Regions from separate parts of the Clostridioides sp. LIBA-7602 genome, predicted to be linked through region 2. Evidence: riboswitches for the same ligand, from Rfam matches in the RefSeq annotation. Region 2 holds a riboswitch; each other region holds the start of a gene.
The links. Region 2 has a riboswitch for S-adenosylmethionine ahead of ACTG45_RS09560 (O-acetylhomoserine aminocarboxypropyltransferase/cysteine synthase family protein). Riboswitches for the same ligand answer to the same signal wherever they lie in the genome.
Positions count from the first base shown of each region.

Region 1 (7,571 bases), 390 kb from region 2:
AACAACAGGACCAGAGCAAACTCAGGCACTAGCTGCAGGGGAGATAGACTTTTTACATGCTTTAGGTGGAACATCTGCAATAATAGCTGCTTCAAATGATGTTGGTCTTAAAATTACAAATATTTATAGTAGATCACCAAAAGGATATATGCTTATAACTAATAACGAAAATATTAAATCTATAAAGGATTTAAAAGGCAAAAAAATAGTAGGGCCAAAGGGAACTATACTTCATCAATTATTAATTGCTGCACTTGCTAAGGAAGGTTACACTATAGACGATGTTGAATATGTAAATATGGATATTCCTGGTGCTGCTTCTGCATTAGAAAGTAAAAGTGCTGATGTAGCTATGCTTGCAGGTCCAACTGCATTAAAAACAATAAATTCAGGTGCTAAGATGATTGTAAATGGAGAAGGATTAGTTAGTGGAATAATAGTTACTGCTGTAAGTGATGATTTTGCTGAAAAATATCCTGAACTAGTAAAAAGATTTATGAAAGTTCATGAAGATACTTTAAAATATATGGATGAAAATAAGGACAAAGTAATGGATGTTGTATCTAAAGAAGTTGGATTATCTTTAGATGAAACAAAAGAAATGTATTCTTGGTATGATTTTAGTTCTAAAATAACAGATAAAGATATAAAAGAGTTAGAAGATACACAAGAATTCTTGATGTCTAATGGAATGCAAGAAAAGAAAATAAATATTAAAGATATGTTGTACAATCAAAATTAGAATATTGAAGTAAAAAATACACCCTTATTTATTATGGAAACAGCATAGTAAAAGGGTGTATTTTTTATTGTCATATATAAAAACACAATTAAAAACAACTTACTATTTTATCTACACTTATGTAGTCTAGTAATTTTCTCATTTTCTTACGATGAAGTAAAAATTTAGAATACGTGTCTTCTGATTGTTTTGTATCTCCATAAACTTTCCAATATTTAATCATAGAAACTTCATAATTACTATATCCCATAAAGCCAATTACATCTTTAAGAGGATATCCTAAAAAAATTCCTATTTCATCAGGGAAAGTGTCACCATTAAGTTTATTTACTAAATGCTCCAAATAAGCATTGACATTCGTATTTTGTTTATATCCTAGAAATTTTAAAAAATTTACTGTTTTTTTACATTTTAATCTTTCTGATAATGCATTTTTGTTTACAAATAAGATTTTTAATCCTTTTTTCTTTTTATCAATAACTATAAAATCTATTTTTTTACATTTATATAGATATTTGTAAATGTCACTAATCTTTTCCTCTCTATTTACATCAGTAAATGAAATATTTATTATTTCAGCAGGTTTAGAACCTAAAAAAACTGGACCTAAAACTTCTAAAAGCCATTTTATATATGATGATTCAATTTTATTTTTACAACAAAATTGTGAATTACAACAAGACATAAAAGATAACCTCCTTCAAATGAAAATTAATATCAATTAATTAAATTATACTATGAATGATAATCAATATCAACAATAAAATTATATTTTTTTCATTTAGTTGCTTATTTATTATAATTTCCAAAAAAATAAATTATAACTTGTTTAATTTTAGTAAATAAAAAATAAAAATATAGAAATACTAAATTAAGAAAGAAATATATTAAATTTTTTTGTAATACAAAACATCTAGGAGGATAATAAAAATGAAATTAAAAAGAACTTTATTTGTAGGACTAGCGTTAGTATTAGCTATAGGAATGACTGCATGTACTAAAAAAACAGAAGAACCAAGTGAGAATGCAGGAAAAAATCCCAATGAATCAGTAAATAACAATGAAGGTTATATGAATTATTATTCAACAAGTTATAACGATTATATAGCAGGTTTAAATAGATACTCTATTTATGATACTCCAGAAAGCATAAACAATCAGTTTAAGGATAAAGAATATCCAGGAAATGAAAAATACTTAAATGATGTAAAGGCTGCATATAAAGATAGTAGAGATAAAATACAATCATTTGTAACATCTCTTAAAAAAGATGGTAAAACAGAAGATACAGAATTAAAGAAAATGAATGATGAATTAATAACTGAAGGTGAAAGATTAGTAAAAGATATAGATGAAAGAATAAAAAAATTAGACAATGTATCTGATGAAGATATGAAAAAAGGTCAAAATGACTTTATGAAACTAGTTCATGGAACAGAAGATGTTGGGAATGATATAGGTAGTGGTTTTAGAAAAATGATAAAAGATATGAATGATAGACTAGGAATAACAGGAAATAATAAAAAATAATATAACAAATACCTAATTATAAAATGAAAAAGTTTTAAAACATATAGAAGCCCTGAAGATATTATCTTTCTTGGGCTTCGTATTTTTTTATATCAAAATCCAATACAATAATTAAGTCGAATATCTTAATTCCTCAATAATATTAGCAAATTGGTATGATATCTAAGAAGACATTGATATTTTTCATCATAAAATATAAGCACTATCATTTTGTAACCTTAATATTTCCAATCTTGCTTTCAACATTAATTTCTATATTAGGATGACTACGAATTCTACATTTTGCTGTCTTTTTCTCAATAATAATATATTTTTGAAAATTGATTGGAATTAAGCTATTTTTTGTTTTTGCTATAAATTCTAACTCTAAATCTTTAGGAAGTATAATATTAATCTTGTCATTTTTATTAAAGAATGAAAGATTATTAATTACTTTAGTATATTCGATATTTAAATTACCAGAATTATTGGATTTATAATTTCCTGAACCAACAGCAGATTTTATATCCACATTCCCACTAGTGGAAGTATATATAACATTTCCATATAGTTTGTCACAAGTGACATTGCCACTGAACGTTTAAAAGAATTTTTACTGGCAAGAGGGTTAAAAGTTTTGTCTAATCGTGGTTATATAGATATGCATATACCAAAATATACTCTGAATTGGGGAGCTGAGTATTTGTTGTCTTTTGCAAAAAATACTACAATAATAGAATATGTGCAACTTAAATCTTTAATAAAGTCTAAGGTGTTAGAGTTATGTAATCATCATTGCCTTTAAGTCATTTGAAAATACAGGGGTTTGTAAGCTATAAAATCAATAAAAAATAGATATTTATTTTTCACTAAAAGTAATAAAAAATAAGAAATTTAAATAAATTCATTGACAAATATTATTAATGAATATATCATATATAACATAGCAACAAATGATAATCAAATTAAATTAAATAACGTCTTATCAAGAGTGGTGGAGGGACTGGCCCTTTGAAACCCGGCAACCAGTATATTTTATATACATTGGTGCTAAATCCTGCAACTAATATAGTTGATAGATGAGTATAAATAGCTTTCTAAGCCTGAGTTTATACTCAGGCTTTTATTTTGTTAGATACAAATTAAAAGACATAAGCTAGGATAAACATAAAAACTGAGCAGAATATATGGGGAGGAAATTTTATGATTAGCATAAAAAATGTTAATAAGTATTATGGAAAGATTCAAGTGCTTAAAGATGTAAATATTGAAATAGAATCTGGAGAAATTTTTGGAATAATAGGTCATAGTGGTGCAGGTAAATCAACACTACTTAGATGCATAAATGGACTGGAAGAATATCAAGAAGGTAATGTACTTGTTTCTGATAAGGAAGTAAAGTCATTAAATGAAAAGCAGATGAGAGATTTAAGAAAAGAGTTAGGTATGATTTTTCAACACTTTTCATTACTTGAGAGAAGAACTGTATTTGATAATGTAGCATTGCCATTAGAATGTTTTGGATATACAAAATCAGAAATCAAGAAAAGAGTTTTAGAGTTATTAGAAGTAGTTGGAATATCTGAAAAGAAAAATGATAAACCTAGAAATCTAAGTGGTGGTCAAAAACAGAGAGTTGCAATTGCTAGAGCTTTGGCACTAAATCCACAAGTACTTCTTTGTGACGAAGCAACTTCAGCATTAGACCCAAATACTACAAAATCAATTCTTTCATTACTTGAAGATATAAATAAAAAACTAGGAATAACAATAATAGTTGTAACTCATCAAATGGAAGTTATAAAACAGATTTGTGGAAGAGTAGCAATAATGGAAAATGGAGAAGTTTTAGAGGTGGGAGATACAGAAGAAATTTTCTTAAGAAATACTAAAGGACTTAGAAAATTAATCGGTGAAGAAAGTATAATCTTACCAAAGGGAACAAATATAAAGATACTATTCCCTAAAGATATTTCTAATGAAGCTATTATTACAACTATGGCAAGAGAACTAAATATAGATGTTTCTATAATATTCGGTAAATTAGAGCAATTCAAAGAAGATATTTTAGGCTCACTTATCATAAATGTTTCAGATAAAAGTGGAGAACAAGTAAAACAATATCTAACTAGTAAGGGCATAAGATGGGAGGAAATGATAAATGAATAGTTTAATCGACTTTTTGACAACACTATTTCCAAATGCATTGTTACAAACTTTGTATATGGTTATAATACCAACTATAGTGGCAACAATATTAGGATTTATACTAGCAATCATATTAGTGGTTACAAAACCAGATGGATTAAAACCAAATAGCACAATAAATAGTGCTTTAGGGTTTATAGTAAATATATTTAGAAGTTTCCCATTCATGATACTTATAGTTGCAATGATTCCAATAACTAGATTAATCGTTGGAACAAGTATAGGAGAAACTGCTGCAATAGTGCCTATAACTATTGGTGCAGCACCATTTATCGCTAGAATTATAGAAAGTTCACTAAATGAAGTTGATAAAGGATTGATAGAAGCTGCAAGATCTTTTGGAGCTACAAAGAGACAAATAGTATTTAAAGTTATGATAAAGGAAGCCATGCCTTCAATAGTATCTGGAATTACATTATCAATAATATCTATACTTGGATATACAGCTATGGCAGGTGCAGTAGGAGCTGGAGGATTAGGTAATATAGCACTTATTTATGGATATCAAAGATTTGATACAGCAGTAATGGTGTATACAGTAATAGCACTTGTAATATTAGTTCAGATAATACAAGGTATAGGAAATCTAGCTTACAAGAAACTAAAATAACTTAATCATAAACATTTTAAAGAGGGGGAGTAAAAAATGAAATTAAAAAAATTATTATCAGTAGCATTGGTATCAGCAATAGCAATATCAGCAGTAGGTTGTTCAAACAAAGAGGATAAGAAAATACTAGTAGGAGCTTCATCAAATCCACATGCAAAGATATTGGAAGTTGCAAAGCCATTATTAAAAGAAAAAGGATATGATTTAGAAGTAAAAATATTTGATGACTATGTACTTCCAAATACAGCTTTAGATGAAGGTTCTTTGGATGCTAACTTCTTTCAACATATTCCATTTTTAGAAGAAACTGTGAAGGAGAAAGAATATAAACTTACGTATACATCTAAAGTTCACATAGAGCCAATGGGATTCTATTCAGAAAAAGTTAAGTCATTAGATGAAATAAAAGATGGAGCAGTTATAGCTGTGCCAAATGATGCAACTAATGGAGCTAGAGCACTTAAATTATTAGCAAAAAGTAAATTAATAGAAGTAAAAGATGGAGAGCTTATAACTAAAAAAGACATAACTAAAAATCCTAAAAATATACAAATAAAAGAAATGAATGCAGAACAATTACCAACAGTATTAAAAGATGTTGATGGAGCAGTTATAAATTCCAATTATGCTTTAACAGCTAACTTAAATCCTACTAAAGATGCTATAGTAATAGAATCAAGCGATTCTCCATATGTAAATATAATAGCTTGTAGAGAAAATAATAAAGATAGTGATAAGATAAAAGCTTTATCAGAGGCTATGAACAGTAAAGAAGTTAAGAAATTTATACAAGATGAATATAAAGGAAGTATAGTGCCAGCTTTCTAAATTGAATATGCAAAATCTATAAAATGAGTAAAATTAAAAATATTTACTCATTTTTTTTTATAACTAGAAAGTGACAAATTTTTTGGAAGAATTGTGGTAACATATTTATAGGTAAAACTATATAAAAATGAAGAAGTGGTGGGGAATATGGAATCTAAGGGAACTTTAAGCAAGAATAAGGTCTATATACTGGCTAATGGGGTATTTTTGATTATTGCAATTTTAAATATAAATTTGTATACAGTTTCTATAAATATGTATAGGATAATTTTACTTTGGATATTTGGGTATTCTATAGTTTATATAACTAGTTTCAAAAAAGACGAATTTATAAATATATTAAAAATAGGATGTCTCGTATTAGTTTTTGTAAGTATTTTAGGAGTAGCAGATTTAAAACTTCAAAAATTCCAAATTGTGCTACTCAATCTAAGTATAATTAATATGTCTACTTTTATATATTTAACCATTTCTAAAATAAAAAAATTGAGAATAAGCCCTGTATTAATTTTTTATGGTGCTTTTGTCATAGTAGACTATTTTATAAGAAATATTTTTAGTGATTTTAATTGGAATATGATTATTATATTAGTTAATATTGCTATGTCGTTGTTTAATTTGTTATATTTATTGAATAAATTTGATAGTACAATTGAACACTATAAGTTAATAAAAGATTTATCATATTTTGCTTTTTTTACAACAATTATAGGATTTATAGCAATTTGTTTTAGTACAGTAGATACAGATAGGTTAATAGGAGTAGTGTATTTATTATTATGTAACCATACTTATTATGTATATGTATACAGTTTCAATAATAGAATAGTATATCCATATTACGAGCTTGATTATATAAATAAAAAATTAAGTAGAAAGTCAGAGCAACTAGGGAAGATAAATTTAGCAATAGAAAAAGATATGACTATACAAAGAACATTAAAGAATTATATAGACCAAAGAAAAGAGTTATTGAGACAAGCTCTTGATACAATACCAAATGTGTGGATAGTAACAGATTATGATTTTAATATAAGCTATACAAATAATAAATTTAAAAATGAGTTTTCAAAAGATATGAGTAATTTTTATAAAATATTAACTTTTGTCAAAGAAGATAAAAATGTAGCTAAAAAATTAAAGAAGTTTGACAATGATATAAGTATAATTGACAAGCAGGTAGAATTAAATGATAAAATCTATTTATTGAGTTTAAGTAATAATAAAGAAGAAAGTAACTACTTAATAAGCTTAAATGATATTACAAATGAAATCAAAATGGATGAAGAAATAAGACATATAAATAAAGATTATGAAAATATTATATTAAATATTCCATCTCCTATACTTGTAAGAAGTGCTGAAGGTGGTATAAAGAAGAATAAGATAATAAGCATAAATAAGAAATATGAAAAGAGCTTTAAATGTAATTCAAGTGATTTAGTTGGCATGACATTAGAACAATATTTTGAAACTTTCAATATAGATTTCTTTGATAATAGATCATTTAAGAGATTAAATCTTACACAAGAAAAGAAAGCTGAAATAGTAAGTTATAATGATACAGCAAACTGTATAGTTAATTTTGTAATGTCTGACTCAGAAGGTGAAGACCGTGTTGAAGAAGTTAGAGTTGGAGATTATTGGTCTGATAATAAGCTATTTAAATTGCTT
Region 1 covers NZ_CP196991.1:1,613,371-1,620,941, forward strand. The annotation lists gene ACTG45_RS07730 (NrtA/SsuA/CpmA family ABC transporter substrate-binding protein) at 1-742, shown strand, start outside; gene ACTG45_RS07735 (DUF3793 family protein) at 831-1,427, opposite strand; gene ACTG45_RS07740 (hypothetical protein) at 1,673-2,272, shown strand; gene ACTG45_RS07745 (DUF4097 family beta strand repeat-containing protein) at 2,478-2,807, opposite strand; gene ACTG45_RS07750 (hypothetical protein) at 2,889-3,056, shown strand; SAM riboswitch class I at 3,231-3,337, shown strand; gene ACTG45_RS07755 (methionine ABC transporter ATP-binding protein) at 3,455-4,420, shown strand; gene ACTG45_RS07760 (methionine ABC transporter permease) at 4,413-5,069, shown strand; gene ACTG45_RS07765 (MetQ/NlpA family ABC transporter substrate-binding protein) at 5,106-5,897, shown strand; gene ACTG45_RS07770 (sensor histidine kinase) at 6,045-7,571, shown strand, end outside.
Region 1: another riboswitch for S-adenosylmethionine. It lies ahead of ACTG45_RS07755 (methionine ABC transporter ATP-binding protein); the one in region 2 lies ahead of ACTG45_RS09560 (O-acetylhomoserine aminocarboxypropyltransferase/cysteine synthase family protein).

Region 2 (7,571 bases):
CATGGAGCTTTTTCTTTTGCTTGTTTAAATAAGTCACGGATTCTAGATGCCCCCATTCCTACAAACATCTCAACAAATTCAGAACCAGATATTGAGAAAAATGGCACATTTGCTTCTCCTGCTACAGCTTTTGCGAGTAGTGTTTTCCCTGTACCTGGAGGCCCTACTAAAAGTGCACCTTTAGGCATTTGTGCTCCTATCTTTTTATATTTTTCTGGATTGTGTAAGAAATCTACTATTTCACTTAAAGCTTCTTTTGCCTCATCTTGACCAGCGACATCGTTAAATCTTTTTCCACTTTGAGCGGATACATACATTTTGGCATTGCTCTTTCCAAATTGCATACTATTGCCACCCATTCGCTTTTGCATTGATTTCATCATTAAATTACCAAATAGCATAAGAATACCTATAGGTATTATCCATGTAAGTAAAATGTTTAAAAGTGGTGAATTTTCCTTAGGAATAACCTTATTAAATTCTACTTTTGCATTCTTTAACCTATCTACTAATTCTGGGTCATCCATTCTACCAGTTATGTATATATTCTTATCCTTACTACTAGATGGGCTTATTGCTATTCTATTATTTTCTATCTCAACAGATTTGACCTTTCCTGTATCCAACATTGTAAGAAACTTTCCATAGTCAATCTCAACCATTTTTTTATCCATTAAACTTGGAAATATTAAAGCATTTAAAAACATTACTACTATTATTATTATTGTATAATAATAGAGACCAGACCTTTTTTGTGGTTTATGTTCATCCATAATTTTATTCTCCTTTAAATTATTTTTTATGTTATTTGCAATCAATGCAAGTTAAAAGCTTATTTAACTTTTCTAAACCTTCTATTATATCTTCCATATCCTGCAATTTTTCACTAGTCATATTTTCAAAATAATCATCAAAAATACTGCTTGAAATACTCTCTTGTATGTCTAATGATTTATTTGTAACCTTTACTTTTACAATTCTTTGGTCTTCCATATCTCTTATGCGATTTAAAAAACCATTTTTTTCAAGTCTCTGACAGATTACTGATACATTACTGTTTGTCATATTTAAATTTTTTCCTAAATCACTTATTTTTTTCTCTCCATGTTCGCATAGTTCTGACAAAATCAAAGCTTGTACTGCTGTAATACCAAGTGGTTGGTAAAATTGGCTTAATAGTGTTGCAAATTTTATATTTATATCTCTAGTCAATTCCAATAACTCTTTCTTAAAACTTATCTCATCCATACAAACTCTCCCTACGAAAATACTTTATTTTACTGACTATTAACCTTAGGTTTAAGTGTGTTTCACAAGCAAATACTTAATACTATAATATTTAATGTATTAAATATTATAGTATTAAGTATTTGTTGTCAATTACAATATTGTAACTTCAATTATAAATCTCTTATCTTATTGATGTTTAATTTGATACAATAAAATTTAATAAAAAATCGATGTATATATTTTACACCGATTTCTCATTTTTTAACCTCATTACAAGCAATTGTTTAAAATATAATATAGCTAAAAATCAAAAGATAAATCAATAAATGGTACAAAGTTTAATTTTTTATTATCATATCATGTACAAAATCAAAACTTCCTTTATCTGCACCTAATGTTGTTTCCATAATGTAAATGAAAGCTTCTGTTTTTTGCAGCATTTCATCTTTGTTCCAATTAAACATTGATTCATCAAATATACATTCAGAAGAAGCAATCAAAAACTCTATTGTTTCTTTCGGATATTTTGTATTGAACACTCCTTCTCTTACACCTTGTTCTACTACATCTGCTAAAATTGGTGTAAAGTTTAGGATAGTTTTAACTATTGTCTTTTGATGCATCTCTGCATTGTTGGGTAAATGGAATTGTTCAATTACTTTTTCTTTATTGTTTCCAACACTAGGTCTTTGAGACATTAATATCTGAAAAAATTTTTCAAGTACTGGAATTTCTGGATTTAAAGCAATTTTTTTTGCCATGTTTATATCATTATCTATAATTCTAGTTATAATTGCATCCATTACTTCTTCTTTAGATTTAAAGTAGTAATAAAAAGTTCCCTTTGCAATTCCAATTTCATTTAAAATATCATTTATAGTAGTTTTTGAATATCCTTTAGTGCAAAAAAGCATTTCAGATGTATCTAATATTTCAGCTTTTCGTTCTTCAGGGTCTTTTACTATTCTCATATGTTTTCTCCTTTCATTAGACCGTCAGTCGGTTTAGTATTATTATATAAAACTACTACTATAATGTCAAATTTTTTAAAAATAATAAGGTATAAAGAATCATTAAGATTATCTTTATACCTATAGCTTTCTATATCTTATTTAATTAGTTTTTATATACTATCCTAAATTTATTGTAGTAGATAATTTTTTATCCAATTTCTAAACAATAACTCAGAATGTTTCTTCCATTTGACTGTTGGCTCTTTTGAAGGGTCATTATTAATATAATAGTTTTGAGGTATTGATATTTCATCGCCCCTATCTATATCTCTCTTATATTCCTTATCAAGAGTGTACTTATCGTATTCACCATGTCCCATTACAAATACATCTCTTGAATTTGTAATTATATAAGGACCAGCTTCTTTAGAATGACTTACAATACTCAATTCTTTATTATTTTTTAGAGCTTCAGTATTTATAGTAGTATGTCTTGAATGTGGAGCAAAAAATTCTTTTTCAAATCCATCTACTATTTTACTATTTTTATCTACTTTATGCTTAAATACTCCAAAACATTTTTGACTTAATGGAAGTTTTTTTACATTGTAGTATTTGTAAAGACTTGCTTGAGCCGCCCAACATATATATAATGTAGATTTAGTTTTTCTTTTAGAATAATCCATGATTTCTTCTAGTTCATTCCAATAATCAACTTCTTCAAACTCCATTTGTTCAACTGGAGCTCCTGTTATTATAAAGCCATCAAAGTACTCTTCTTTAGCTTCATCAAATGTTTTATAAAAATCCTTAACATATTCATTGCATACTCTTTTACTTTCTCTTGTTGAGATTTTAATAAATTCCACAGATACATTGAATCCTGTTTTGTCTATCCTTCTAAGTAAATCTAATTCTGTATCCATCTTTATAGGCATTAAATTCAATATAGCTATCTTTGTATCTATACTTTTTTCATATTTTAATTCTTTATTAAAATCTTCTTTGTAAATTACATCTATTCCTTCATCCAATAATTTATTAATAACAGGTAATCCTTTTGGTAGTATTAAAGCCATATCTTTTCACTTCTCTTTCTCTTAGAAATTTAAAGCTTGATTTAAATCAGCTATTAAATCCTCTACATTTTCTATTCCAACGGATAATCTTATTAGTGAAGGTAATACTCCAGATGCAATCAATTGTTCTTCTGTTAATTGTCTATGAGTAGTTGAAGCTGGATGTATAACGCATGTTCTTACATCTGAAACATGTGTAACTAAAGATGCTATCTGTAATTTCTCCACAAATTTCTTGGCATTTTCTAGCCCACCTCTTACTCCAAATGATAAAACTCCACTACATCCTTTTGATAGATATTTTTTCGCATTCTCATAATACTTGTTATCTTCAAGTCCTGGATAGTTAATCCAATCTACATTTTCGTGTTTTTCTAAAAATTTGGCTATTTTAAGTGCATTTTCACTATGTCTCTCCATTCTAAGGTGAAGTGTTTCAACATTTAAATTAGTAAGATATGCATTAAATGGACTTAAACAATTTCCATAATCTCTAAGTAGTTGAACTCGTGCCTTAGTTGCATATGCAGCATTTCCAAATTTTTGAGTATAACTTATTCCATGATATGTTGGGTCTGGTTCAACCAACTCTGGAAACTTCCCATTATCCCAGTTAAAGTTTCCTCCATCTACTATAATTCCTCCAACACTTGAAGCATGGCCATCTAAATACTTTGTAGTAGAATGAGTAACTATGTTTGCTCCATATTTTAGAGGATTACAAAGCACTGGTGATGCTAGTGAATTATCGACTATAAATGGAACATTCACTCTCTTAGCTACATTTGCTATTTTTTCAAAATCTATAACTTCAAGAGTTGGATTTGCAAGTGTTTCTGCAAACACAACTTTAGTGTTTTCATTTGCAAGTGCTACTATTTCATCCTCACTTGAGTCTAAGTCAAATGATATCAAATCTATTCCAAATTTTTTAAGACTAGGTCCTAATAAATTGAATGTTCCTCCATATACTTTTGAAGAACAAAGTATACTATCTCCTGATTTACATATATTTAAAACTGCTAACATATTTGCAGATTGACCTGATGACACAGCCACAGAAGATACTCCTCCTTCTAGTAGACTTATCTTTTCTTCAAAAGCTTGAATAGTAGGATTGCTTATTCTTGAATATATATGTCCATCAACTTTTAAGTCAAATAGTTCAGCAAGTTGGTCTATACTACTATATTTAAAAGTTGTACTTTGATATAAAGGTAAAACTCTTGGTTCTCCATTTCCTGGTTTGTAATTTCCTTGCACACATATTGTCTCTTTATTATACATTTTTGTATCCCCCTTAGATTTTAGTAAAAAATTAAACTATTTATCAGATGAGATTTAAAATAAATAAAGCCTGAGTATATAACTCAGGCTCTGTATAAGCTTAATTATACTCATCTCTCAGCTTTCGCCGCAGGATTTAGCACCAATGTATATAAATATACTGGTTGCCGGGTTTCATAGGGCCAGTCCCTCCACCTCTCTGGATAAGATTTATTTAATTTTTCTATGTTTTATATCTTATATATTTTTCCTAATTTTGTCAACTATTTTTTTAAAAATTTTCTTTTAATAAATTTTCCAACCTCTACTTGAACTACAGACATTATGGCTAAACTAATTGTTATAAGCCATTCTGAACCATTTAAAATAGTTAAATTGAATGCATTTCTAAAAACAGGTACAAATAGTATTACTGCTATTAGTAACGCAGAAGTTAAAAATGAAATTAAAAGAAATGGATTCTTACCATTATTTTTGTTAAACATGGAATCTGTATTTGAACGTTGGCTAAAAGCTCTTAACATTTGTGAAAATGCTAATACACAAAATGCCATTGTTTGACCTACAGCATGATTTTCTATATTAAGACCAATTTTATATGCTAAAATAGTCATTATTGCCACAAATATACCTTGAGTAGCTACTCTTTGTATAAGGTTCTTTTCAAATAAGGTAGTTGATTTTACTGGTTGGTGCTTCATTATATTTCTACTTGGTGGGTCAACTCCAAGCGCAAGGGCTGGAAGTGTAGCAGTTGCAAGGTTTACCCACAAAATATGAACTGCTAGAAGTGGAGTATCCCAATTTAATAATATTGCAACAAACAATGTAAGTATCTCTGCTATATTACCAACAAGTAAGAATTGTATAACTTTCTGTATATTTCTATATACACGTCTACCTTCTTTTATTGCATAAGCAATCGTTGTAAAGCTATCATCCATTAAAATCATATCAGAAGAATTTTTTGCAACGTCTGTACCACTTATACCCATAGCTATACCAATATCAGCAGATTTTAAGGCAGGAGAATCGTTTACTCCATCTCCAGTCATTGCTGGTACTTCTCCAATTCTTTTTAGAGATTGTATAATTCTAAGTTTATCAAATGGGGACACACGTGCAAATACTGTAGCTTTTTTAACAGCTTCATCTAGTTCATCATCACTTAAATTATCAAGTTCATCACCAGATATAACAGTATTTCCTTCATTCCATATTCCTAATTCATGAGCTATTGTTGTGGCAGTAACTTTATGGTCACCTGTTATCATTATGGTTCTTATACCTGCTTCTTTACAAGTATTTACTGCATCAATTACCTCAGTTCTTGGAGGGTCAATCATACCAACCATACCTATAAATGTCAAATCATATTCTATGTTTTCATTATCTTCTTTTGGTATAGATGAAATCTCACGCTTCGCAAAACCAAGTACACGCAATGCATCTTTAGACATAGTAAGACATAATTCGTGTATATTCTTTTTATCCACTTCAGTAATATTTCTTTCACCTTTTGATGTTAATATTTTAGTACATAAGTCAAGAATTTCATCTACTGCACCTTTAGTATAAGCAGTAATCTTTCCATCTATATTATGAACAGTTGTCATACATTTTCTATCAGAATCAAAAGGCTGTTCAAATACACGTGGATATTCTTCTTCAAGAGCTTCTTGATCTATTCCAAATTTGTTGGCCATAAAAATTAATGCACCCTCTGTTGGGTCACCTAATATTTCATCTGTTTTATCTGGATTAATACACGCATCATTACAAAGTGCACCAGCATAAACAATTTCTTTATATACTAGTGGATGTTTTTTAGATGCAGTGTCTATTGATGTAATTTTTCCAGACTCAAAATCTCCATTTACAGCAATATGTGTAACAGTCATCTTATTTAAAGTTAATGTACCAGTTTTATCGCAACATATTACTGTAGCTCCTCCTAATGTTTCAACAGCAGGTAATTTTCTAATTAAAGCATTTCTTTTAGCCATACGTTGTACGCCTAAAGCCATTACAATAGTAGCTGTTGCAGGTAATCCCTCTGGAATAATTGATATGGCAAGGGAAATTGCAATCATAAACATTGGCAAGAGAGGTCTCTGATAAAATGCACCTATTGCAAATATAACAACGCATACAATAATACCTATGACACTTAATGTCTTTCCAACAGTATTAAGTTTACGTTTTATAGGAGTATCAAAATCATCTTGTGAATCTAAAAGATGTGCTATGTTACCCACTTCTGTATCCATACCAGTTGCAACTACAACACCTACACCTCTACCATATGTGACGATTGAGGATGTATAAGCCATATTGCTACGGTCTCCTAATACACATTCTTCAGATAAGATTGTATCTGAATCTTTTTCTGATGGAACAGATTCTCCTGTTAATGAAGCTTCTTGAATTTTTAAACTCGATGTTTCTATCAAACGAAGGTCTGCTGGGACCATCGCTCCATCCTCTAAAAAAACAATGTCTCCTACTACAAGATTACTTGCTGGAATAACACTTTCTTCACCCTCACGCATAACACGAGCTATAGGTGAATTCATATTTTTTAATGCTTCTAATGATGACTCTGCCTTTTTTTCTTGAACAATTCCAATAACTGCATTTACTGTTACAATTATTAGTATTACAAAAGCTTCTGTAAATTCTCCAAATATCAAGGATAATATGGCTGCTCCTATTAGTATTAAAACCATAGCATCTGTAATTTGACTCCAAAGCATTTGTAAAGTTGTTCTAGGTGGTTTTTTTCTCAGTTCATTTAAACCATTCTCTTTAATCCGTTTTTCCGCCTCGGTATCGGTGAGCCCCTCCTCTGATGAATCTAGACTTTCTAAAATTTCATGAGTTGCTCTTGAATGCCAAGGCATCTGTTTGTGATTTTCCATTTTGGAAGATCACTCCTTTCTTTTTTTGATTTAAGAATAATTATATTTTAAAATCAAGTTCAATTCAATACACAATAAGTATATTTTACCTAAATTTAACA
Region 2 covers NZ_CP196991.1:2,002,770-2,010,340, reverse strand. The annotation lists gene ftsH (ATP-dependent zinc metalloprotease FtsH) at 1-773, opposite strand, end outside; gene ACTG45_RS09575 (MarR family winged helix-turn-helix transcriptional regulator) at 805-1,248, opposite strand; gene ACTG45_RS09570 (TetR/AcrR family transcriptional regulator) at 1,569-2,201, opposite strand; gene ACTG45_RS09565 (homoserine O-succinyltransferase) at 2,372-3,262, opposite strand; gene ACTG45_RS09560 (O-acetylhomoserine aminocarboxypropyltransferase/cysteine synthase family protein) at 3,284-4,549, opposite strand; SAM riboswitch class I at 4,657-4,759, opposite strand; gene ACTG45_RS09555 (cation-translocating P-type ATPase) at 4,813-7,470, opposite strand.

Region 3 (7,571 bases), 200 kb from region 2:
TAAAACTTCTAATTTAAAGGACTTTTCAAGTTATTGTCGAATTATAAAATTAATTGTACTAAGACCAACAAAAAAATTTTATCAATTATATGGAGGAATTACTTTAATGTTATTAATTTACAATGAAAAGACAAACCCTTACTTCAATTTAGCAATGGAAGAGTATCTTCTTAAAAATCTTGACGAAGACTTATTTATTTTATGGAGGAATGAACCTTCTATAATTGTTGGAAAAAATCAAAATACACTTTCTGAAATAAATTTAGAATATATAAAAGAAAATTCTATACCTGTCGTTAGGAGACAATCTGGTGGTGGAGCTGTATTTCACGATTTAGGAAATATAAATTTTACATTCATAGCTTGCAATAATAATAGCTTTAGTGATTTCAGAAGATTCACTCAACCAATAATAGACTTGCTTAAAACATTAGATGTCAACGCTGAATTTTCTGGAAGAAATGACCTTCTTATAGATGGTAAGAAATTTTCTGGAAATGCCCAGTACAACTACAAAAACAAGGTAATGCACCATGGTACGTTGTTATTTTCATCTGAGATAAACGACCTTTCAAAAGCTTTAAAAGTAAAGCCTATAAAATTTGAAGGAAAGGGAATAAAATCTGTAAAATCTCGTGTAACTAATATAAGTGAACATCTAAAATCTAAAATGGATATACTGGAATTTAAAGATGCAATCATGGATTATTTATCTAAAACTAATATTGATAATACTAATTATTGTTTAAGTAAGTATGACATAGAACAAATAGAAAAACTTACTAAATTAAAATATGAAACTTGGGATTGGAACTTTGGTAATTCACCAAAATATACTCTTTCAAATGAGTTAAAATATTCTGGTGGAAATGTTGAGTTTAATCTAAATGTTGATAAAGGCATAATAACAACTATAAAATTTTTTGGAGATTTTTTTGGAAAACGTGATGTTTCATTTGTGGAAGACAAACTTGTTGGCACAAAGCATGAAGAAAATGCTTTAAGAAATGTTTTAAATTCAATTGAAATAAATGATTATTTCTTAGGTGCTGATACTGATATTTTAGTTTCTGGAATCTTAGGTGTTAAATAGAAATACTAAAGATTTTAAAATATTTATAAAATTGTGTTTACATATATAAAAAATCATGATAATATTTATAACATAATTAAAAATTGATACTTCTTATCCAGAGTGGTGAAGGGACTGGCCCTATGAAACCCAGCAACCAGTATATTTTTATATACATTGGTGCTAAATCCTGCAGTATTATACTGAAAGATGAGTCTAAATTAGCTTTTAAAGCCTGAGTTTAAACTCAGGCTTATTTTATTTTGCAGTGTGATAAAAGAGGGTATTTTATTTTTAACTAATCAATCATATTCAGGAGGGAATTTATATGAAATTCAAAAAATTATTAAGTTTATTATTATGTCTAGTTTTCACTTTATCTATAGTTGGATGCTCTAAAGCTAACGATGACAAAAAAATTGTTGTTGGTGCTACTTTAGTACCAGGTGGAGAATTATTAGAAGAATTAAAGCCACTTATCGAAGAAAAAGGTTATACCTTAGAAATTAAGAATTTTGATGATTACATACTTCCAAACGAAGCTTTAAATAATGGAGAAATTGATGCAAATCTATTCCAACATGAACCTTATCTAAAAGAGGCTGTCAAAGCTAAAGGATATAAAATAATGGCTGGAAAAAAACTATATGTATGCCCAGCAATACTTTACTCTTACAAGATAAAATCTATTGATGAATTTAAAAAAGGAGATACAATTGCAATAAGCAACAATCCATCTTCTTGTTCTAAAGACCTTAGATATCTTGAAAGTATTGGGCTTTTAACTTTACCTAAAGATGATGGACTAGTTAGTCCTAAAGATATAATCGAAAATCCAAAAGGCATACAATTTAAAGAATTGGATATTGCTCAGATTCCATCTTCTCTTCCAGACGTAACTGCTGCATTTATAGATACTACATACGCAGTACCTGCTGGTCTTGATGCTAAGAAAAATGGACTTTATACAGCTCCTATAAATGATGAGTATGCAAATCTTTTGGCATTTAGAACTGAAGATAAAGATAGTGAAAAAATTAAAGTTCTACAAGATGTTCTTACATCAGATAAAGCAAGAAGTATAATTGAAGAGAAATACAAAGGAATTGTAATTCCTGTTTTCTAGTATATTTAGTATAATTTTAATATTATTATTCTAATCTTGTTGAATATTGACTTGTTAAGTGCTACCATTTAAGTAAATCTATGTTTATGGAGGAAGATTACTATGGCTATAGAATTAAAAAAGGGACAAAAAATAAACCTTACAAAAAAAGAAAATAGTGATTTAGGTGAAATCTTAGTTAATTTAAATTGGAATCAAAAAATACAAAAAAAAGGTTTTTTTGGCTCTCTAAAAAGCAGTAATATAGATTTAGATTTAGGTTGCCTGTTTGAAATGAAAAATGGTGTAAAAGGTGCTGTACAAGCATTAGGTAATTCTTTTGGTAGTTTAGAGAATCCCCCTTTTGCTCAATTAGATGGAGATGACAGAACAGGTAGCAATACACAAGGAGAAAATATAAGAATAAATGGTAATAAAATAAAAGAAATAAAGAGAATACTTATTTATGCTTTTATCTATGAAGGTGTAGCTAATTGGTCTGAGGCTGATGGAATTGTAACAATCAAACAAAAACAAGATTCAGATTTAGTTGTTAAACTTGATGAACATAAAAATGGCTATAACATGTGTTCAATAGCATTGATAGAAAATGTAAATGATGAGACATTCAGTGTTGAAAAAGTCATTAAATACTTTAAAGGCCATAAAGAAATGGACAATGAGTTTCATTGGGGCTTAAAATGGGTTGCAGGAAGAAAATAAGTACATTATCAAGAGACTATGAGTAAATTCACTCACAGTCTCTTTTTTTTATAATTATTTACTTTCTAACTATTATGAACAAATTCTTTATCCAATATTTCTTCAAATTCTAACATGGGCATTGGTCTATAAAATACAAATCCCTGTACTAAATCACATCCAACATCTTTTAGAAATTCAACTTGTTCCTTACATTCAATACCTTCTGCAACTGTTGTAATATTCAATTCTTTTAGCATATGTATAATATTTTTTATTACTGTTTTTTCTTTATCTTTGTCTAAGCTAGCATTAAAAAACATAGAATCAAGTTTTAAAACATCAAATGGTAAATCTTTTAAGACACCCAAAGATGAATACCCTTTTCCAAAATCATCTAAAGAGCAAGTAAATCCATTTTTATGTAAGTCATGTATAATTTCCAAAAAGTGTTCTTGATTCTCAAAAGCAACACTCTCAGTAAATTCAATTTCTATAGTGTTTTGAGGTATATTATATTTCTTTTTTATCTCTGAATAAGTTTCCACAAAGTTGGTATTATAAAACTGTATTCTAGAAACATTAACTGATATTTGAACAAATGGTTTATTTTCATCTAATCTCTTTCTAATCCATCTACAAACTTCTTCAAAAACATACTTGTCTACCAAACCAATAAAAAAATCCTTTTCCAGTATTGGAATAAATATTGCAGGAGATATGATACCTTTATCTGGAGTCAACCAACGTACTAAAGCTTCTGCACAATCTATCTTTTGATTATGTAAATTAACTTTGGGTTGAAAATAAACTATAAATTCTTTATTTTCAATGGCTTCATGTATTCTACTTTTGATTGTATTTTCTTCAATCATTTTTTTACGAATATTTTCATTGTAAAAAGCATAATTAGTACCTGGTTTATTTTTAACAGTTTTTTGTGCAAAGTTTGCTCTATTTATTAAATCATCTATGTTTAGTTTTTCAATTACATCTTCAATACAACAAATTCCACTGACAATCGTAATGTTATATTTGTTTTTAATTTCGTTCGTAATATTAATCAGTTTCTCATCTACAACTCGTTGTCGTATCACTAAGTCTGCCTTATCCACATAGCACCTTAAAGCAATAAATCTATCTGCAATTTCCCTTGCAAATATCTCATATTTTCCAATATCATTCATCATAAGATTAGCATATCGTTTTAATATCATATCACCATAATCATATCCAAATATGTCATTAATGTATTTAAAATTTTCAAAATCAATATAGAATACAGCAAATTTCTTGTCTTTATACTTATAAATATTTTGATTTGCATCTAGCTTAAACTTTTCTATAGTATTTGCTCCTGTGAGCTCATCTTTATACGCAATGTTTTTTAAATCTACATTTAATTTTTCCAAACTAATCAATTTTCTATTGTATTGTATAATCAATATAATCCATGCTAACATACCTATAATAGATATAATGATTATTAAAGTCATTAGATAATCACTTTTCTCTTTAGAAAAATTTTCTATTTCAAACACTGTATTATTTGCAAGATAAAAAAAGTCTTCACTTGTGTCTAATAAATGATTGTTTTCTTCATTCATTCTTACTTTTTCTATTTCACTATTTAAATCTTTCCACTTTTTTTCTAGTAAAAATAAATAATCGTTATATGTTTTGCAATCGGTAACTACCAAACCGTACTTTCCATCCCCTGTAATTAATTCATGTAAAATTCCATCTATATAGTCGATTAACTCATCATTTGGTTGATTGTCCATCTCTAATTTGCTTAAACGTTGACTCGCTCCACGGACGATACCAACATAATTAATTAGTTTTCCATAGTCCGCAATATTACGAATCAATTTAATCGAAATGGAGCTTATAGAAATTAATAAAATAAATAAGACTAAGATAGTTACCCTCAAAACTCTCTTCATAAAATACCCCTATCCTCTATGTAGTTTTTCATGTATTAGATATTCTTTATAATCAACTCAACAAAGTTGTGTATAATCATTTTTTCAAATAAGAAGCATGAAATTCCAATAAAAATTTCTATACAATTAAGATATAGAAATGCTTATTTTACATAGTTTATTTTTAGTATTATATCTATTTACAAAAACGTTTTTATAGAAATCACTCTTTTTTTAGATACAGTTTATATTACTTTTAGTTATAAAACTCTGCTTAAAATTATATAATTGCGACAACCTATATATCTATATAATTCAATTATATTTAAAAATTATTCTTTTTGTCTAGTATAACTTTGTATTTTATTATATTTTGAATATATTTATATTATTATAATTCACATTATTATTTAAACTATAAAAAATCAGCCACTTTAAGTGGCTGATTAAATAGCAATAAATAAAACATGTTCATCGTAAATAATAGACTTATTTATTAACTGCTTGTGACGCATCATCTATCATTTTATTTAAAGAAGTTAGACCTCCATCATTTACATACCATGTTGGCGAATCTAAATATATTATGTTATCATTTTTATATGCATCCATAGATTTTATTACATCATTGTTTAAAACAGCTTTTGCTGTTGAGCCTGCTTTTACATCACTACCTGTAGCTATTCCTCTATCTATAACAAACATAACTTTTGGATTTTGTTTTGCTATATACTCAAAAGTAATGTTTTGACCATGACTTGATTCTTTTATATTTTTATCTTTATTTTCAAATCCAAAACTCTTGTATAATACACTAAATCTTGATTCTTCACCAAATACACTTAAATTACCTTCATTCACCATTAGCGTTAAAGCATTTAAGTTTTTTTCTGTTACTTTTTTATTTAGAGCCTCTATCTTTTTTTCAATTTTACTAAATTCTTGATTAGCTTTTTCTTCTACTCCAAATATTTTTCCTATTTTATCTATATTATTTTTAACAGAATCCAAATACTTCTTATCATCTTTACTTGTACTTATTGTTGGTGCTATTTTTGATAATTGCTCATAAAAATCTTCTTGTCTTCCATTTATTATAATTAAATCTGGATTTGCTGACTTTATACCTTCTAAATCTGGCTCTTTCAACCCTCCTAAATCTGCATACTTTTCATCCTTATATTTTTCTAAAGATGTTGGTAAGCTTGACTTTGGAAGCCCTACTAAATTCTCCCCTACACCTAATGCATCCATTGTATCTAGAGCTGAATAATCAAATACTACCACTTTCTTAGGGTTTAACTTTACATCTGTTTCTCCCAAGCTATGAGTTATCTTTATAGTATCATTTGAATTTTCTAATGTCTTAGGCTCATTTTTTTTACCTCCACCTAATGCAAATACTGTCACTAATCCTACTATGGCTACTGCGGCTACTATCGCTACTTTTTTATTCATGATGATATCTCCCTCTTTCTTGTTAATCTCTATTTTAATTTGAATTTATTATAAGGTTTATTTATTTTTATATATCATAATTTAGAAATAAATACAGATTCGATTTCCATTTATATGTTTAATATTAAAGCTCATTTCGTAAATATCTTCTAAAACTTTTTCATTGACTATCTCGTCTGTACGACCTACTTTCTCAATTTTTCCATTTTTTAATGCAACTATATTATCTGAATAACATGATGCAAAGTTTATATCGTGCATTACTAATACTATAGTCTTATCTAGGTCATCACAAAGACCTCTAAGCACTTTCATCATTTGAACTGAATGATTCATATCTAAATTATTAAGTGGTTCATCAAGCAATATGTACTCTGTATCTTGAGCTATTACCATTGCTATATAAGCTCTTTGTCTTTGTCCTCCACTCAATTCATCTAGATACTTATGTTGTATATCAGTCAATTTCATATATTCTATCGCTTCATCAATATACTTTTCATCCTCTTTAGTTAGGTTTCCTTCACTGTATGGAAACCTTCCAAATCCAACCAGTTCCCTTATTGTGAGTCTTAAAGTTATATTATTAGATTGTTTAAGAATAGCTATTTTTTTGGCTAATTCTTTGTTGCTGTAACTAGTTAAGCTCTTTCCTTCTATTATTACCTCTCCACTATCACCTCCTATAAGCCTTGTTACTATTGATAATACAGTACTTTTCCCAGCTCCATTTGGCCCTATAAAAGATGTTATTTTTCCCTTTTCTATATTAAAAGAGACATCCTCTACAACATTTTTATTCTTATATTTTTTAAATATATTTCTTATCTCTATCACCTATTTGCCCCCTTTAACAATAACTGAATAAAGTAAATTCCTCCTATAAAATTTATTACTACACTTAAAGTAGTATCAAATTTAAATACATGCTGTATAAAAAATTGACCAATTATTAATGTAATCATTCCTATCAACATGGAACCAAAAATTAAATATGTATGCTTATACGTTTTAAAAATTTCTCTAGTTATATTGGCAAGCAAAAGTCCTAAAAATGTCATTGGACCAATAAGTGCTGTTGATATTGAAACTAAAATTGCTATTAGTATTATCATCTTTTTAACTACTTTATCAAAATCTACACCTAAATTAATTGCCTGCTCTCTACCTAAAGATAATACATCCAAATACTTTATTTCGTCATATATAAAAGGTATTATGGCAATAATTATTATAAATGCTATTAAAAGTACATTAGTATTTATATTATTTAAACTTGCCATTATGCTAGTTTGTAAAGCTAGAAATT
Region 3 covers NZ_CP196991.1:1,800,467-1,808,037, reverse strand. The annotation lists gene lplA (lipoate--protein ligase) at 107-1,093, shown strand; SAM riboswitch class I at 1,184-1,289, shown strand; gene ACTG45_RS08610 (MetQ/NlpA family ABC transporter substrate-binding protein) at 1,401-2,198, shown strand; gene ACTG45_RS08605 (TerD family protein) at 2,301-2,900, shown strand; gene ACTG45_RS08600 (putative bifunctional diguanylate cyclase/phosphodiesterase) at 2,966-4,825, opposite strand; gene ACTG45_RS08595 (siderophore ABC transporter substrate-binding protein) at 5,294-6,262, opposite strand; gene ACTG45_RS08590 (iron ABC transporter ATP-binding protein) at 6,344-7,099, opposite strand; gene ACTG45_RS08585 (iron chelate uptake ABC transporter family permease subunit) at 7,096-7,571, opposite strand, start outside.
Region 3: another riboswitch for S-adenosylmethionine. It lies ahead of ACTG45_RS08610 (MetQ/NlpA family ABC transporter substrate-binding protein); the one in region 2 lies ahead of ACTG45_RS09560 (O-acetylhomoserine aminocarboxypropyltransferase/cysteine synthase family protein).

Region 4 (7,571 bases), 1.8 Mb from region 2:
GGAAATAAAGAGTTGACTGGAAAAGACATTAGAACTGTTTTTAAGTTAAACTCTGCCAACTTTGACATAAAATTTGGAGAAGGATACATAGATTTTGTAGTAAAAGGATATGGGCATGGTGTTGGTATGAGCCAGTGGGGAGCAGAAGGAATGGCAGAAGAAGGCTATAAATATTATGACATATTATCACATTACTACACAGATACAAAAATAAAAGATATATACTAATAATTGTATAAAATACCAAAAACACGTCAATAATCCAAATGTAGAAATATATTTGGAGGTGCAAAATGAAGAAAAAGCTGTTAGAAAAAGATGGTTTTTATTTATCTTTATTTGTATGTGTTTGTTTATTAGCAGTAGGTGGAGTTTGGTTTACAAATAATAATGTAGATAAATTAGCTTCTAATAAAGGCATGATGGAAAATGCTAATAAAGATAGTGAAGAGGAAATACATTTAATTGAAAAAGACAAGAAAGATGCTATTCCTACTGCAACAGATTCAAAACAAAACTTAGAAAAAGCTAAGTCAAAAGAAGAAAATAAGTCAAGTACAACAAAATTAAACTACATTGGAGATAAGATAATAAGAGGATATTCAGAAAAAGAACCTAGTTACTCTAAAACACTAGATGTCTGGGAAACTCATAAAGGTGTAGATGTTAGTTGTACTAAGGGTAAAGAAATAAAATCTCTATTAAACGGAATGGTAGTAGATGTATTTGATGATGAAGAATATGGAAAATCAGTAAAAATAAAAAGTGACAATAATATTGTAGTTGTATATTCAAACTTAGATGAAAATGTTAGTGTTAAAAAAGAACAGAAGGTAACAGAAGGACAATCTCTAGGTACTGTAGGAAGCACTTCTCAAGTAGAGAGTGAAGAGGGCATACATGTACACTTAGAGGCATATAACGGAGAGAAATCTATAGACCCAATGAGTCTAATTAAGTAAAAGTATAACAAGTTTAATCATATTTGGTTAAGCTTGTTATATTTTTTGGTGTTTTTACATATATATCATTAAAGCTATTATGTGAGGGGGGTAATCTTTGAGATCTCATATAGAGGAAAGGGCCATAGTGGTAGCAAAATATATACTTGAAAAAAACACTACAGTAAGACAAACCGCCAAGACATTTGGAGTAAGTAAAAGTACAATTCACAAGGATGTTACAGAAAGATTGAAGGAAATAAATCCATCCCTTGCCAAAGAAGTTAAAAGTGTGCTAGACAAGAATAAATCAGAGAGACATATTAGAGGGGGATTAGCAACTAAATTAAAGTATGAGAAGGAACATAAAAAAATGTAGGTTAAAAACCTACTTTTTTTATTGAATTAGATTATTGTAATAAATATATTAAATAATTATAAATAGCAGAATAATAATACTCTTAAAACATTTATTTTCTCTTGATTAAAGCGAGATTTTTGTATATGCTTTATTATAGGAGTATTAAAATAGACTTATAATATAATCTAATATATAAATGAAGGAGTTGAAAAAATGGCTGGAGCTGATATAGGCATAGATTTAGGTACTGCAAATGTACTTGTTTATGTTAGTGGTAAGGGAATCGTTTTAGAAGAACCATCTGTTGTAGCAATAGATAATAGGACAGATTCTGTTTTAGCTGTGGGAGAAGAAGCTAAAAAAATGATAGGAAGAACACCAAGTAATATAGTTGCTATAAGACCTTTAAGAGATGGTGTAATTTCTGATTATGATGTAACTGAAAAGATGTTAAAATCTTTTATAGATAAGATAGTTGATAAAAAAGGATTTGGAAGATTCTTCATGCCAAGGATTATGGTATGTGTACCAACGGGTGTCACAGAAGTAGAAAAAAGAGCAGTAGAGGATGCTACTAGACAAGCCGGAGCTAGAGAAGTATATATCATAGAAGAACCAATAGCAGCAGCCATAGGGGCTGGAGTAGACATATCACAGCCTAATGGGAATATGATTATAGATATTGGTGGTGGGACTGTAGACATAGCCGTAATATCTCTAGGAGGAGCTGTTGTAAGTGAATCTATAAAAGTTGGTGGGGATAGATTTGATGATTCTATAGTTAAGTATATGAAAAAACAACACAACCTTCTTATAGGAGAAAGAACAGCAGAGAAAATCAAATTTGAAATTGGTTCTGCATTTAAGAGAGAAGAAGAAAAATATATGAAGATAACAGGAAGAAACTTAATTACAGGACTTCCTAGTTCTATAACTATAAATTCAACAGAAATGCTAGAAGCTCTTAGAGAATGTGTTGAGCAAATAGTAGTTGCCACTCATGCTGTTTTAGAAAAAACACCTCCTGAGTTAGCAGCAGACATAGGAGATGTTGGTATAATAATGACTGGCGGAGGTTCATTATTATATGGATTAGATAAAATAATAGAACAGAGAACAGGGATAACTGTTACAATAGCAGAGGAGCCATTGTCTTGTGTTGCAAAAGGTACAGGAATAGCTTTGGGTTCAATAGACTTACTTGAAACAGGTGGGTCTTTTAGAAGAAAATAATTAGGAGAGTTTATAATGCTAAATATAGATGAAATAAAAAAATTAATACCACATAGATATCCATTTTTATTGGTGGACAAGATTACAGAACTAGAAGTTGGAAAAAGAGCTGTTGGTATAAAAAATGTAACAGTTAACGAGCCATTTTTTCAAGGTCACTTTCCAGAATATCCATTAATGCCAGGAGTTTTGATAGTAGAGGCTTTGGCACAAGTGTGTGGAGTTGCAATGATGTCTGTAGAGGAAAATAAAGGAAAATTAGGTGTATTTGCAGGTATAGATAAAGTTAGAATTAAGAGAGAAGTAAGACCAGGAGATACATTAACTATGGAAGTTGAAATGACAACTCTTAGAAGAAATATAGCTAAGGCAGATGCTAAAGCATATGTTGGTGAAGAGCTTGTCTGTAAAGGTGAATTAATGTTTGCTTTGGTTGAAAAGTAAAAACTAACAACATAAGAGTAAAAAGGTAGATAATTTGGAGTATTTAATCAGATACTCTAAAATATCTACCTTTTTATATAAAGAATTTTATCGGTTACTTCACATTGGACTTAGGTGGATACTAATAAAGCTAAAGCTATTGTTTCAGCTAAGTCCAATATAAAGCTAAGACGTATATTATTAAATGAAAGTCTATTGTTTTCATCAATTTTATCTACAATTCCCACTATAGAATAATTTCCTATTTGAGGTAGTTTTTTGCCAACACCTTTTCCGGGCAGGATAGGTCCTTCTCTAATTTGTATATTACCTATGTTACTCTGCGACCCCAAGCAAGCATCTATAGCCAAGAAGTTACCTTGCATATGTGTATTTTTTATAGTATCTAAAGACTCATATATGTTTAAGGCGTGAATAGGGTTATCTAGTGTACCGTAAACGGGGTATTTAAATTTACTGTTCTTAAGTATTGTTCCAACTAAAGGGCCTAAAGTATCACCTATAGCCCTGTCTGTTCCTATGCAAACAACAATCGTATTTTCATTAATTATAGTTTTTAGAACTGAACTTAGCATCTGTATAACATCATCATCGCTGTAATTTACTTTAGCTAAATACAATAGGAACACCCCCTTCAAAAAAATATATGAATAAAAAACAGTAAAAAGACCTAACTTTAAATTTCAGATAGAGATAATATTTTATTTGTCTTACAAAAAAAGGTATGGGAAAAATATGACTAAAAATCTTGACAAAATTTTAAAAAAATAGTAAGCTAGTAAAGTAAAACAAAACTTAAATCTTGATTACCTTATCAAGAGCGGCTGAGGGATAGGCCCTGTGAAGCCCAGCAACCACCCAAATGGGAAAAGGTGCTAATTCCTACAAGACAAAAGTCTTGAAAGATGAGGTCAGTTAATTAGTATACAATTACGATTATTAACCTCTTCTTATAAAGGAGAGGTTTTTTATTTTGAGTAAAATTTCTAAAATTAAAAATAAGGTAAAACCTATAATAAAAATTAAGAATGTATAAGGGGGAATAAAAATGGCAAGACATTTATTTACGTCAGAATCAGTTACAGAAGGACATCCTGATAAGATATGTGACCAAATATCAGATTCAATATTAGATGCATTATTAGAAAAAGACCCACAATCTAGAGTAGCTTGTGAAACTACAGTTACAACTGGATTAGTTTTAGTAGCAGGAGAAATAAGTACATCTGCTTATGTAGATATTCCTAAACTGGTAAGAGAAACAGTAAGAGAGATTGGATATACAAGAGCAAAATATGGATTTGACTGTGATACTTGTGCAGTTATAACTTCTATAGATGAGCAATCTGGAGATATAGCTATGGGAGTTGATGAAGGTCTAGAAAGCAAGACTGGAGAAGAGATAGAAGAAGAAATAGAAAAAGTTGGAGCTGGAGACCAAGGTATAATGTTTGGATTTGCATGCAATGAGACTCCAGAATTAATGCCACTTCCAATATCTTTGGCTCATAAATTATCAAGAAGACTTACAGAAGTTAGAAAGACAGGTTTAGTTGATTATTTAAGACCAGATGGAAAAACTCAAGTTACTGTTGAATATGAAGGAAATAAAGCTGTAAGAGTACATACAGTTCTTATATCAGCTCAACATTGTGAAACAGTATCAAATGATAAAATAAGAGAAGATATAATTAATCATGTTATTAAAGAGGTTATACCAGCTGAATTACTTGATGAAGAAACTAAAATTTATATAAATCCAACAGGAAGATTTGTTATAGGAGGACCTCAAGGAGATACAGGTCTTACAGGAAGAAAAATAATAATAGATACTTATGGTGGATATTCTAGACATGGTGGAGGAGCTTTCTCAGGAAAAGACCCTACAAAAGTTGATAGATCTGCTGCTTATGCAGCTAGATATGTTGCGAAAAATATTGTTGCAGCTGGCCTTGCAGATAAATGTGAGATAGAACTTGCATATGCTATAGGTATAGCTAGACCACTGTCTATATTTATAGATACTTTTGGGACAGGTAAAGTTTCAGAAGAAAAACTTGTTGAATTAGTAAATAAACACTTTGATTTAAGACCAGGAGCTATAATAAGAGACTTAGATTTAAGAAAGCCACTTTACAAAAAAGTTGCTGCTTATGGTCACTTTGGTAGAACTGATATAGATTTACCTTGGGAAAAAATTGACAAAGTTGAGCAATTAAGAAAAGATGCTCTAGGTGAATAATTTTTAACTAAGAGACTGTTAGAATGTAATTTTAAGATTACTTTCTAACAGTTTTTTTATTGTAGATTAAATATTTTTAATAAATGTAAATTTCTCATCATATAATAAACAAACAGTATTTAATTAGATTAGTGTATTTTGTTTTATAATATTATGGCAAATTGATACATATTATAGGATATATGTTAAAAACTGGTTAAGAATGTGTTAACTACTGTTAAATTATTAAAAATATATTGAAATATCACAATAATACGTCTAATATAATCTTAATAAACTTACACTTAAAAAATTATTTTAATTAGGGGGGAGTAATGTATGTCAGGCAAGATAAATGTTAAAACTGTTATAAGTTTTGCTGGAGCTTATGTGGCTACTGTAATAGGCTCTGGATTTGCAACTGGTCAAGAAATACTGCAATTTTTTACGTTTTATGGATATGCTGGTATTATAGGTGGAATAATATCTATGGTATTATTTTCATGGTTTGGAGCAGAAGTTATAGATAAAGGAAGAGAATTGAAGCTTAAGGAGCCAATAAAGATTTATCAAGTATACTGTGGAAAATATCTTGGCACATTCTTTGAATGGTTTGGACCACTATTTTTATTTGGAACATTAGTAATAATGATTGCAGGAGCAGGAGCTACATTATCAGAGTACTATGGATTAAATCCATATGTAGGTAGGATTGGTATGGCAATCGTTTCCCTAATAACTGTTTCTTTAGGTTTGACAAGGCTTTCTAAAATACTAGGTAATATAGGTCCTATAATAATAATATTTACACTTTTAGTAGGAGCTATTAGTTTGTGTAGTAATATTGATGCTTTACCAAATGCTGGAGCTATGGTTGATAGTCTAAACATTAAAACTGCTACATCAAGTGGGTATTTCTCAGGTGTGCTTTATACTTGTTATAATGTAATAATAGTAATAACATTCTTGACAGGAATGGGTTCTTCTGCAGTAAATAAGAAAGATGCTGTGTGGGGTGGTATAATAGGTGGAGTAGCTCTTATGGCAGCAGCTATAATGATGAATTTAGCATTACTTTCAGACATAGGAAATATATATACAAAAGAGATACCAGCACTTTATTTAGCTGATAAGATATCTCCAATAATAGGTATTTTATTCTCAGTAGTTCTTTTATTAGGAATATACACTACAGCTGTACCACTATTATGGTCAGTAACTAATAGATTTGTAGAGGATGACCATCCTAAATTTAGAATGATAACAATAGTAGTAAGTATACTAGCATGTATAGGAGGTCTATTGCCATTTGATAAGCTAGTAGGAACACTATATCCGTATACAGGTTACATGGGAATTTTGATTTTACTATGTATGCTTTATAGAAGAATTACTAAAACCAGTGGGTATAAGGAAAATAAATCTGAGATAAGTTAATATTAGAATAAATTTATGAAATTTAGTTTGTACTTTACACATGAAGTAATTAAAATAAAATAGTTATTAAAATATGGTACCTGTTTTCTAAGGTGCCATATTTTTTGGATGCACATTTTTTTTGTTTCTGATAAAATGTATAATAGTTGGAAATTAGGTTAAGTATAAAAGTATAAAAACTTTTCTAGAACTATCATAGTCTAACATATAAAATATACTAACTTAAATGGAGCGAGTATTAGTATTTTTAGGAGATAAAAATGGAAAAATTAGAAGGAATGATAAGTGAAATAGTCTTTAAAAATGAGGACAATGGATATACAATAGCTCATCTGGTAAATGAAAAGGATGAAATTGTAATTGTAGGATGTATGCCTACTTTGGCAATTGGAGAGAGTATCGAAGTTGAAGGTAAATGGGTAAACCATAAAATTTATGGTACTCAGTTTGAAGTGAATAGTTTTATGCCAGTGACACCATCATCCTTAGAAGGAATTTATGTTTATTTATCTTCTGGAATGATACATGGTATTGGTGAAAAAATGGCTAAGAGAATAATTGATAAGTTTGGTGTAGATACACTAAATGTGATACAAAATTCACCAGAAAGACTACAAGAAGTAGAAGGTATAGGGAGTAAAAAGGTAAAACAAATAGTAAAAAGTTATGAAGAAGACAGAGAGCTTAGAAACATCATAATAGAACTATCTCCTTTTGGAATAACGCCAAATTACTGTCTAAAAATATATAAGAAATATAAAAGCAGTGCAATAGAAGTCATAAATAAAAATCCATACCAACTTGCTGAAGATATAAGAGGAATAGGATTTAAGGTGGCTGATAGTATAGCCAATAAAATTGGCATAGATAAAAATTCTAAAGATAGAGTTTGTCAGGGAATTTTATACACTTTAAATAAATCTCTAAGCAATGG
Region 4 covers NZ_CP196991.1:175,266-182,836, forward strand. The annotation lists gene spoIID (stage II sporulation protein D) at 1-228, shown strand, start outside; gene ACTG45_RS01185 (M23 family metallopeptidase) at 294-962, shown strand; gene spoIIID (sporulation transcriptional regulator SpoIIID) at 1,060-1,320, shown strand; gene mreB (rod shape-determining protein MreB) at 1,516-2,535, shown strand; gene fabZ (3-hydroxyacyl-ACP dehydratase FabZ) at 2,551-2,979, shown strand; gene yyaC (spore protease YyaC) at 3,090-3,599, opposite strand; SAM riboswitch class I at 3,788-3,891, shown strand; gene metK (methionine adenosyltransferase) at 4,028-5,221, shown strand; gene ACTG45_RS01215 (YkvI family membrane protein) at 5,540-6,637, shown strand; gene recD2 (SF1B family DNA helicase RecD2) at 6,898-7,571, shown strand, end outside.
Region 4: another riboswitch for S-adenosylmethionine. It lies ahead of metK (methionine adenosyltransferase); the one in region 2 lies ahead of ACTG45_RS09560 (O-acetylhomoserine aminocarboxypropyltransferase/cysteine synthase family protein).